3 regions of the Bacillus sp. H1a genome follow, and region 2 is predicted to be linked to each of the others. Evidence: riboswitches for the same ligand, from Rfam matches in the RefSeq annotation. Region 2 holds a riboswitch; each other region holds the start of a gene.
The links. Region 2 has a riboswitch for lysine ahead of U860_RS0113600 (aspartate kinase). Riboswitches for the same ligand answer to the same signal wherever they lie in the genome.

Region 1 (3,292 bases), on a different contig from region 2:
GGACGTTACAAGCAATACGAATGATAAGCCATATGTTTTTTGCATGACTATCACGCCATATCCAATGTATGTATATGTTCCAGCCTTTTAAAATCATCAAAACGATAAAGATTGTACATAAAAAAGGTACGGTTAATTGTAATGATTGCATGGCAAGCGGCACGATAATAAGGAACGTAAATACGAGTGGGAAAAGCTGAATGACGTAATTATATAGAAGAGATTTTTTGAAATAAGAAGTTAATTTCTCTTCTAGTGCTAATAAATAGACAGCATCAGGTTTTTGAATAAACGTACGGATTGGGCATCTCGTTATAATCGTTGTAAGTACGATTGTAATGAGTACTAAAGATATTCCTTTAGAAGGAGATGCTTTCAGAAACTGAGCATAATAATATGCACCAACGCATGAAATAAAGATAAAGCTATATAGTAAACCGTTAATCATACGTGCAAAGTATGTAATGGCATTTTGAATATGTTGTTGGAAGCGACTGCTCCATAGCGATTCGATTGACATGTTTTTCACCTCTTCGTTCTATTATATATGTTTTATTAAGCAAAAAACGAGCAAATTGCGTTATGCAATTTGCTCGTTTTTCTTTTCGTTATTTTTTTTCTGATCACGATTCATTAATGGATAGAAGGCAAAGCCGATTATGAATAAACCAATTCCGAGAAGGAATGTTTTTATATCGGATGCGCCGGTTTTAATAACCCATAGTGCATAGCAAAGTGCGATAACTGCGACTATGCCATCCATAATTCTTGCCCGCATTTCATTTTTATATGTTTCACCAGTTGCGACTAGTTTTAACTGGAAGATTGGTGAAACGAGATATGGAATGAGATAGGCTAAAGTTGATACTGTAATAACGAATGTATAAGCTTCCGCGATTGTTCCTGATAATGTTGAGAATAAGAACACTTGCGACATAATGTTTGTTAATCGTAGTGAATAGATCGGGCTTCCTTTTTTATTTGTTTTTGTAAAGAAGGAAGGGAAGAAGCCTTCTTTTGCTGCTTGATAAGGTACTTCTGAGCTTAATAAAATCCAGCCTAATATTGAACCGAATAGGGAAGTAAGAGCAAGTAATGCCATAAGTTTCCCACCGCCATGACCCATCGCTGCGTTTAATGCGTCTGCTAATGGACGTTCAGAAGCTTGTAATTTATCAACATGAAGTACACCCATTGTTAAAATTGTAATTCCTAAGTAAATTGCAACTGTAATAAGTAATCCTGCAACCGTTGCACGTTTTACCGTTTTTGGAGAAACAGCACGGTTTGATAAAAGAACTGCTGATTCAATTCCGATAAATGCCCAAAGCGTTGTTAGAGCAGCTAAGTTTACTTGTGATAGAAGACCGTGTGATACGCCTTCTTTATCAATCATCGGTGTGTACCATTGTCCAAACTTTGAAGCTTCGAATGCAAATAAAGTAACGACGATGAATAGAAGGAATCCAGTTACTTTCGTTGTTGTTGCTAAGAAGTTTAGTTTTCCGGCTCCGCTTACACCGTTTGTTAAAATGATATGAGTTCCCCATAGTAAGATGGAACAAATAGTAAATGTAATAAGTTTTCCAACTTCTACGTTAAAAGAACCGATTGAAAATAATAGTCGTGTATCTTTCATAATCGGGAAGAAGAGTGATAAATATCCCGCAAAAGACGTAATGATGGCAACGTTACTTGCCCAGTTTGCAACCCAGTATCCCCACACCATGCTGAAACCAGCCATTTTTTTCTTTTTTGGTGATGAGAATAAAGCATATGCATGACTTTGTGGTCCTGTCGTTAAATCAGGACGACGAATTGCTAAATTACCGAAAACAAGAGCTAGCATTAAAACACCAAACCCTGTTGTTAACCAAGCTAAAGTGACACCAAGAGGGCTTGCTGTTTGTGCCAACGTACTTGGCACCATGAAAATACCAGCGCCAACCATGTTACCGACAACGAAAGCTGTTAGTACCCAAAAGCCCCATTTTTTTTGTTGCATAGAAAATACCTCCAAAGTTAGTATAACCAAGTCAAGCGAGGAGATATGTATGTCTTCCAGGTAAGGAAGAGAAGTTCCAAACAAAACAAAAAAAGCACGTAAACTTGCCGCTACATGCTTTCTATCTTATAAGAAACCCACGACATACCTCTCGATAGCTCTCCACAAACGAAACGTTTGTGACAGTTCTGCACTTATTAAATGCAGACCCAGCAAGCGTGCATGGTGGACACGACTTACTTCGGCAATCATTCCTTTCTCATTCATTCATCAATGCCACTACATTTCCTGAAATGATACTCTTAATGACTGCAACCTCTACCTCACCGAGATACGAATGAGGATTTAAATATTAAATTAACGTATTTAAGAGTAACAAATGAATTTTTCTACGTCAATGGATATAGTAATAATCAGATTATGGAGAAGAGTTTGTTATTAAGGGCTTGGAGGGTTTGAAATGGATTCATTGAATAAATATATATTGAATTTTTAATAGAGAATTTACTGTCAATGGGAATGGAGGTTGTTTAAATGATACGTGTTTATAGTGAAAGTGAGGACAGAATCAGTATATTAAATTTAATAAAAAATATGGGGATAGAAGAAGAGATAGGCTCTTTAGATGATATCGTATTGAACTCTACGCATTTTCTTTTATATAACCAAAATGGGATTGAAGGATTCGCGTATTCATCTTTTTATACAAATAGTAATGGAGAGTCTATTGTTCAAATAAGTGTGTATGTGGAACCTGGTTCTCGTTTGAAAGGTATTGGTTCTGCCTTATATAAGGCAATAGAGGAGTGTACTTCTGAAATGAAACCGGATTTTGTGTGCACTTATATGAAAATTGAATCAGAAAATTGTATTGGTTTTGCTAAGAAAATGGGGTTTGAAAGATGGTGGGGATCGCTGGAATTGATATATAAGGGAGGGAGTTTTCCTGAAACGGATATCACGTTTATTAAGTATGAAGATAGATTTTTCAACCAGTTTGTAAAAATGGTACAGGAATGTTATTACGAATTGCATGAAATGAATGATATGAAGCCTTATCTTGCTCCGGAAGATAGTATAAAGAAATACAAATTGAGCAATGAAAGTAATGTGTATATGGTTTTAAAAAATGAACAGTTGGTCGCATCAGTTACGGTAGGGGAAGGGACAATAGAGAATTTAATGGTTGCACCAAGTCATCAAGGAAATGGATATGGGCGTGAAGCTTTACAATTTGGTATGAACAAGTTGTTAGAAGGCGGGTACGAAGATATTAGACTATGTTAT
Region 2 (3,292 bases):
TTTCGCTTTCCAAACGTAAATCCCATATCCATAAATGGCGCATAAATATATGAACACTGCAAAGAATTCAAATACCCTCGAATACGTAATTCCTATCGCAACTGTCATAGGAGAAACAACGATGATAAACATAATAACGTCATATAATTTACTTCTCTTTTCTCTTTTCCTTCCAAGTAAACCAGCCGATAACGGCAATAAAAATGCCGAGTAATGAAAATGTGCAGCTGTGAGTAATACTATGTCAGAACTAAAGTGCATAATTGGAAGTTTCGCTACAGAAGCAAAGAACCAAGAACCTCCTAAAAACAAATAAATAAACGCACTATCAATAGCTGTTTCTTCTATAGGTTTCCATCCTCTTTCTAACAATCTACTTACTCCAAATAATGCAATAATCCCTGTATACATAAACCAAAAGAACGCAAAGATGAAATGATTTGTTATGAAAGCTAGCATCGCACTAACTGCAGCAATCGGATATAAAAACGATACAAATTTATAAATTAATACATACGATCCATTTCTTGTTTTTTTATCAATAATACAAAATGACATCGGTATGAATAACAAAATAGATAATAGTATAATTGCTTCAACAGGATTTAAATTCGACCACTCGCCTATTAGAAATATAATATAACAAGCAAGTCCAAATATTATATTCTTCATTTCATTTATTTCCTTTCCACAAATGTTCCCTTATATGAAAATAGTGAACCAATTAACGAATTTCGTACTTGTACATGAATTCGATAACATTGTAGTGCGTCATCATAGCTTTCAATAATTTTTGCCTCTCCGTATAAAAATTTTGGTAACGGAATTTTTCTTCCTAACATAAAAAACCATTGCTTCTTTGAAGAAATATGCATTGCCCCCGCCTCATCAATATGGAAATTCAATGTAGAAACGAGTAAATGTGGTCCACCAAAATAATCTACAATTTCTTTTCCCTCCTTATCCAACTGCATAACGGCGTTAAAATATCTTTTCTTATTTCACCTATTGATTCCCCTTCTCCAGCTATTTCAAGACCAAAACCAATCTTTGTTTTATATAAAAACTTCTGCGGTTCTCCTTCTTTTTTCTCTAAATACGAAATTTCAGTAAAACGAGCATCCCACTCTGTATGTATGTCTGGTTGCTGCGTATATTCCCATAATTTCTCCATTGTTGTTTTCATTTCTGTCGCAACATAAATAGGCTTTTTCCTTTTCATTCTTCCACCTCCTATGCACTATATTTTTAATGTACATGCAATGAATTTATTTTGCTACATTTTTCACAAACTAGTTCAATAAAAAGAAAGAATTTTAAAAAAACATATAAAACACTTGATTCCCTGAAAAATTTAAATTATTATAAAACAAATGTTACCTACAACTTCATAAATCAAACACTCTCGCCTAAAACGTGAGATAGAGGTTGCAATGCTTATGAGTATTCTAAAGGAGACACAGAGATGTCTATGAGTTTAGAAGAAAGGAAGTGTTGCCGAAATTGATAAATTTCTCTGCATTTATCGATTGGGGCTGTTTTCGAATAGAAACAGAACTGTCATATGTACAGACGTGTACGTATGAAGAGCTATCTACAAAAAAGAGATATCATTTTTATGATATTCCTTTTTTGGCGGTTTTTTTATTAGCTCCGTTTTCTGTTTCCCTTTTCCTGTAACAGCACCATCCTCACTTATTTGAGATGGTGTTTTTTGTTTTTCTTTCTGGTAACTACAGGGATATTGGGATTTGTATATATCCTAACCTATTCTTAAAAATGGACGAAAGAAGGAATTCGTAATGGAAACAATTGTTCAAAAATTTGGTGGTACTTCTGTCGGAAGTATTGAACGTATTCAACATGTAGCAAATTTAATAATTAAAGAATACGAACGAGGACATAGTATTGTCTCTGTCGTTTCAGCAATGGGAAAAAGTACAGATGAACTTGTAGCACTCGCAAATGCTATTACTGAAAATCCAAGTAAACGTGAAATGGATATGCTTCTATCTACAGGAGAACAAGTAACCATTTCATTATTAACGATGGTACTACAAACAAAAGGTTATAACGCAATTTCATTAACAGGATGGCAAGCTGGTATTACGACAGAATCTGTACATAGTAGTGCACGGATTACTGACATTAACACTGGGCGTATTCAGTCCTATCTTACTGAAGGCACGATTGTTATAGTCGCTGGTTTCCAAGGAATAAGTGAAGAAAATGAAATTACAACGCTTGGCCGCGGTGGTTCCGATACAACTGCTGTCGCATTAGCCGCTTCACTAAAAGCGAAAAAATGTGATATTTATACGGACGTGACAGGCGTGTACACGACTGATCCACGCGTTGTACAAGATGCTTATAAATTAGATGAAATTTCTTATGATGAAATGCTAGAATTGGCAAACCTTGGCGCCGGCGTATTACACCCACGCGCTGTTGAATTTGCTAAAAATCATAATGTAGTTTTAGAAGTTCGCTCAAGTATGGAACAAGAAAACGGAACAATTGTAAGGGGAGAATGTAACATGGAACAACAATCAATCGTAAAAGGTATTGCATTTGAGGATAATATTACTCGTGTAACAATTAAAGGGTTAGAACAAGGTTCGCTTTCAACAGTTTTCTCTACATTAGCAGAGGCTCAGATTAATGTAGATATTATTATTCAAAGCATTACAAATGAAGGAACTGTTCACCTCTCCTTCTCGATCCATTCTAATGATTTAAGAGAAACATTAGAAGTGTTAGAACAAAATCATGAAACACTTCACTATGAATCTGTAGAATATGAAAATCATTTAGCAAAAGTATCAATTGTAGGATCTGGTATGGTATCTAACCCAGGTGTTGCTGCGAATATGTTCACTACTTTAAAAGAAGAAGATATTCATATTAAAATGGTAAGTACATCTGAAATTAAAGTGTCGGTTGTCATTGACCGCCTTCATTTAGTAACAGGTGTTGAGGCACTGCATCAATCATTTATGGCAAAAATTGAGCCTTTAGTGCAAATGAGCTAATTTAAAGCTTACAAAATCATATTAATCTATTTCCTTCCTATTTATAAATAAAAAGCTGTTTGCATAGATTTAAAGATTCTATACAAACAGCTTTTTAACATATTATTGATATCCGAAAATCATTATAAAACAATTAAATTACTCGTAATACTCTTTCCTAGGAAATATAACTGATTCTTCTCACCTCTTATCACATATATCCTTTCAATCTTTTCCTTCTAATAAAATCCCTTGAATTCCCTCATAATAATGAATGCAGT
Region 3 (3,292 bases), on a different contig from region 2:
CTTCCGGTGCATCTCATATACGATTCGGAAACGTTGATAAATATACAGTTTCTAGACTTACATTGCCAGGGGCGATCGGTGCTTTTGTCGGGGCATGTTTTTTAAGTAATTTACCTGGCGATGTAATTAAACCATACATTTCCTTATTTTTATTTACTTTAGGGGTTTATATTTTATTACGATTCATCATCCAAAAACAAATTGTTGCTTCAAATAAGCGTATGTCTGCGAAACAACTTGTGCCGCTTGGCTTATTTGCAGGATTTGTTGATTCAACTGGTGGCGGTGGCTGGGGGCCTATTACGACACCTGTTCTTCTTGCAAGAGGAAATGAAGCTAGAAAAGTTATTGGATCTGTAGATACGAGCGAATTTCCTGTTTCACTCGCTGCAACAATCGGCTTTTTCATCTCTCTTGGCTGGGAACAAGTTAGCTGGGTTTGGGTATTTGCCTTAATGCTCGGCGGTGTTGTTGCCGCACCAATCGCAGCATGGTTAGTACGCATCGTTCCTCCACATTTACTCGGCGTACTCGTCGGTGGCCTTATTATCTTTACGAATATACGTACATTACTTACATCATTTAAAGTTGATCCAACTATTATTACACTTTCTTATGTTGCAGTTGGTCTAGTCGTTATTATTTCTATTTTCATTTCTGTCCGTAATCATTCAAATCATTCGAAACAAACGACGATAGGCTATCCGACAGATCAAAAACAAATGCTACCATAATTGCGCAAAATACCGCCCGATTTGCTTCGGGCGGTATTTTTTATTTTTCAATCTTCCAATTAATCATCGTTTCAGTACTATTTACTTTATTCATATGTAATTTCTCTAATACACGAATAGAGCTATAGTTATCAAGGAGTGTCTCTGCTATAACCGTTTCCACCTCTCCTGTTTGAAAAGCCCACGTCATTAATTCACGAACCGCTTCTGTTGCATACCCTTTATTCCAATATTTCTCAATAAATCCGTAACCAATTTCAACTGTATGATTCTCATTAGGTGCCCCTTTAAATCCTATATCACCTAAAACGATGTCATCTTCTTTTCGAATAACATACCAAGCGCCCCATGGTAATAAAGCCGCATCTTGTTTCACATTTTCTACATGCCCTAAAATATGCGGACCACTATTGTATCCTTGATTATTCGCAATTTGAACCCACTCTTCCGTACACGGGATAATATGTAATCTTTCCGTTTCTAATTTCATAACGATGTCCCCTTTTCCATTAAACAATACTTCAATTTTATCACGAATATAAAGAATATTCATTCTTTTTAACGCGCACATATGTTTATTCTTGAAACAGAATAAAGAACTAATCCCCTTTTGATGTTTATGTCGAATTATATTTTCTGAATTTTCTTTTAATTTTAGAGGATTTTTCATTATTTTTTGCGAAACATTTGTATAACAATTTTTTCTTTGCTTATTGTTACATAATAGTAGGTTCGGGTGGAGTTTTGCAAGCGTTTCCTATACAATAACCGATAATTTTTGACTTTTCCCTACAAAATTCCTTGCAATATTTTCAGAAAGTCATTACAATTGCCATATATTAAAAATCATAGCAATAAATAAATCCTCATCAATCCGATGAGGTAGAGGTTGCAACTTTTAAGAGTATAACGGCCGAGACACAGAGAATGTCATCGACTCCGTTTGAAAGGAAAAGTTGCCGAAGTTTATATTTCTTCTCTGGAAATATGGGCTGGGGCTGTCTCCGAAAGGAACAGAACTGTCACGTTTACAAAATTACCGTGTAGACGTGGGGTGCTATCTTAACGGAAGGGTATGATGGGGTGGTTATTTGTGAAACGTTCCGCCTAATTCTTTTGGCGGTTTTTTGTATTTTTCTCCCCCGCTCCTTCCTATCTTACAAGAAAAGGAGTGTTGAACATGAATAGCGCAACGAATCAAGCTACCTCTAAAACGCAAACTACACAAGGACAAGGTGAATTAAAACGTGGATTAAAATCTCGTCACCTTACGATGATTTCTCTCGGTGGTACAATCGGTACCGGACTATTTCTTGCCAGCGGTAGTGTTATCCATACAGCTGGTCCTGGCGGTGCACTAGTTGCATACGCTGCAATTGGGATTATGGTTTATTTTTTAATGACAAGCTTAGCAGAACTCGCAGCTTACATGCCTGTTACTGGATCTTTTAGTACTTATGCAACAAAATTTGTTGATCCATCACTTGGTTTTGCACTTGGATGGAACTATTGGTATAACTGGGCGATTACGATCGCAGCTGAACTAGCGGCCGTAACATTAATTATGAAATTTTGGTTCCCAAATACACCTTCTCTTATTTGGAGTGGACTTTGTTTAGCTATTATTTTTCTCTTAAATTATTTATCTGTTAAAGGATTTGGTGAATCTGAATATTGGTTCGCACTTATTAAAGTAGTTACTATTATTATCTTTTTAATTGTCGGTTTTATGATGATTTTTGGAATTATGGGCGGCGAATTTATTGGATTTAAAAACTTCACTGTTGCAGATGCACCATTTAACGGCGGAATCATGGCAATTATCGGTGTATTTATGGCCGCTGGATTCTCATTCCAAGGAACTGAATTATTAGGAGTGGCTGCTGGTGAAACGTCTGATCCAGAACGTAATATTCCGAAAGCAATTCGTTCTATTTTTTGGCGTATTCTATTATTCTACATTTTAGCAATTCTCGTTATTGGTTTATTAATTCCTTATACGACTGATAGCCTTGCAGCAAGTGATGTTACAGTAAGTCCATTTACACTTGTATTTGAAAAAGCGGGCGTTGCCTTTGCTGCTTCTGTTATGAACGCTGTTATTTTAACTGCCGTTTTATCTGCTGGTAACTCTGGAATGTACGCATCAACTCGTATGCTTTGGGATTTAGCTCGCCAAGGAAAAGCACCAAAGTTTTTAGGTAAATTAGATAGCCGCGGTGTACCTGTTAACGCATTAATCGCAACATCAGTAGTTGGTAGCGTCGCTTTCATCGCTTCTTTATACGGTGACGGTGTTGTATACATTTGGTTATTAAATGCTTCTGGGATGTCAGGATTTATTGCTTGGGTAGGAATCGCTATTAGTCATTACCGTTTCCGAAAAGCATATATTGCCCAAGGAAAAGATTTAAAAGATTTACCATATAAAGCAAAATGGTTCCCGTTCGGTCCAATCTTTGCATTTACACTTTGTGTGATCGTTATTTTAGGTCAAAACTACGGAGCATTTATGGGAGCATCTATCGATTGGAACGGTGTACTTGTTTCTTACATCG

Region 1: linked by a shared signal. The riboswitch ahead of U860_RS0122595 (amino acid permease) and the one ahead of U860_RS0113600 (aspartate kinase) in region 2 are both predicted to bind lysine.
Region 3: linked by a shared signal. The riboswitch ahead of U860_RS0106460 (amino acid permease) and the one ahead of U860_RS0113600 (aspartate kinase) in region 2 are both predicted to bind lysine.

What each region holds. Positions count from the first base shown of each region.
Region 1 is NZ_AYMH01000047.1:104,268-107,559, forward strand. Features, by position in the region: gene U860_RS0122590 (ABC transporter permease) at 1-520, opposite strand, end outside; gene U860_RS0122595 (amino acid permease) at 581-2,005, opposite strand; lysine riboswitch at 2,153-2,334, opposite strand; gene U860_RS0122600 (GNAT family N-acetyltransferase) at 2,540-3,292, shown strand, end outside.
Region 2 is NZ_AYMH01000028.1:31,961-35,252, forward strand. Features, by position in the region: gene U860_RS0113585 (YndJ family protein) at 1-672, opposite strand, end outside; partial or broken gene U860_RS0113590 (DUF4166 domain-containing protein) at 678-1,001, opposite strand; partial or broken gene U860_RS0113595 (hypothetical protein) at 989-1,222, opposite strand; lysine riboswitch at 1,415-1,601, shown strand; gene U860_RS0113600 (aspartate kinase) at 1,803-3,032, shown strand.
Region 3 is NZ_AYMH01000015.1:50,129-53,420, reverse strand. Features, by position in the region: gene U860_RS0106470 (sulfite exporter TauE/SafE family protein) at 1-734, shown strand, start outside; gene U860_RS0106465 (GNAT family N-acetyltransferase) at 775-1,224, opposite strand; lysine riboswitch at 1,610-1,802, shown strand; gene U860_RS0106460 (amino acid permease) at 1,915-3,292, shown strand, end outside.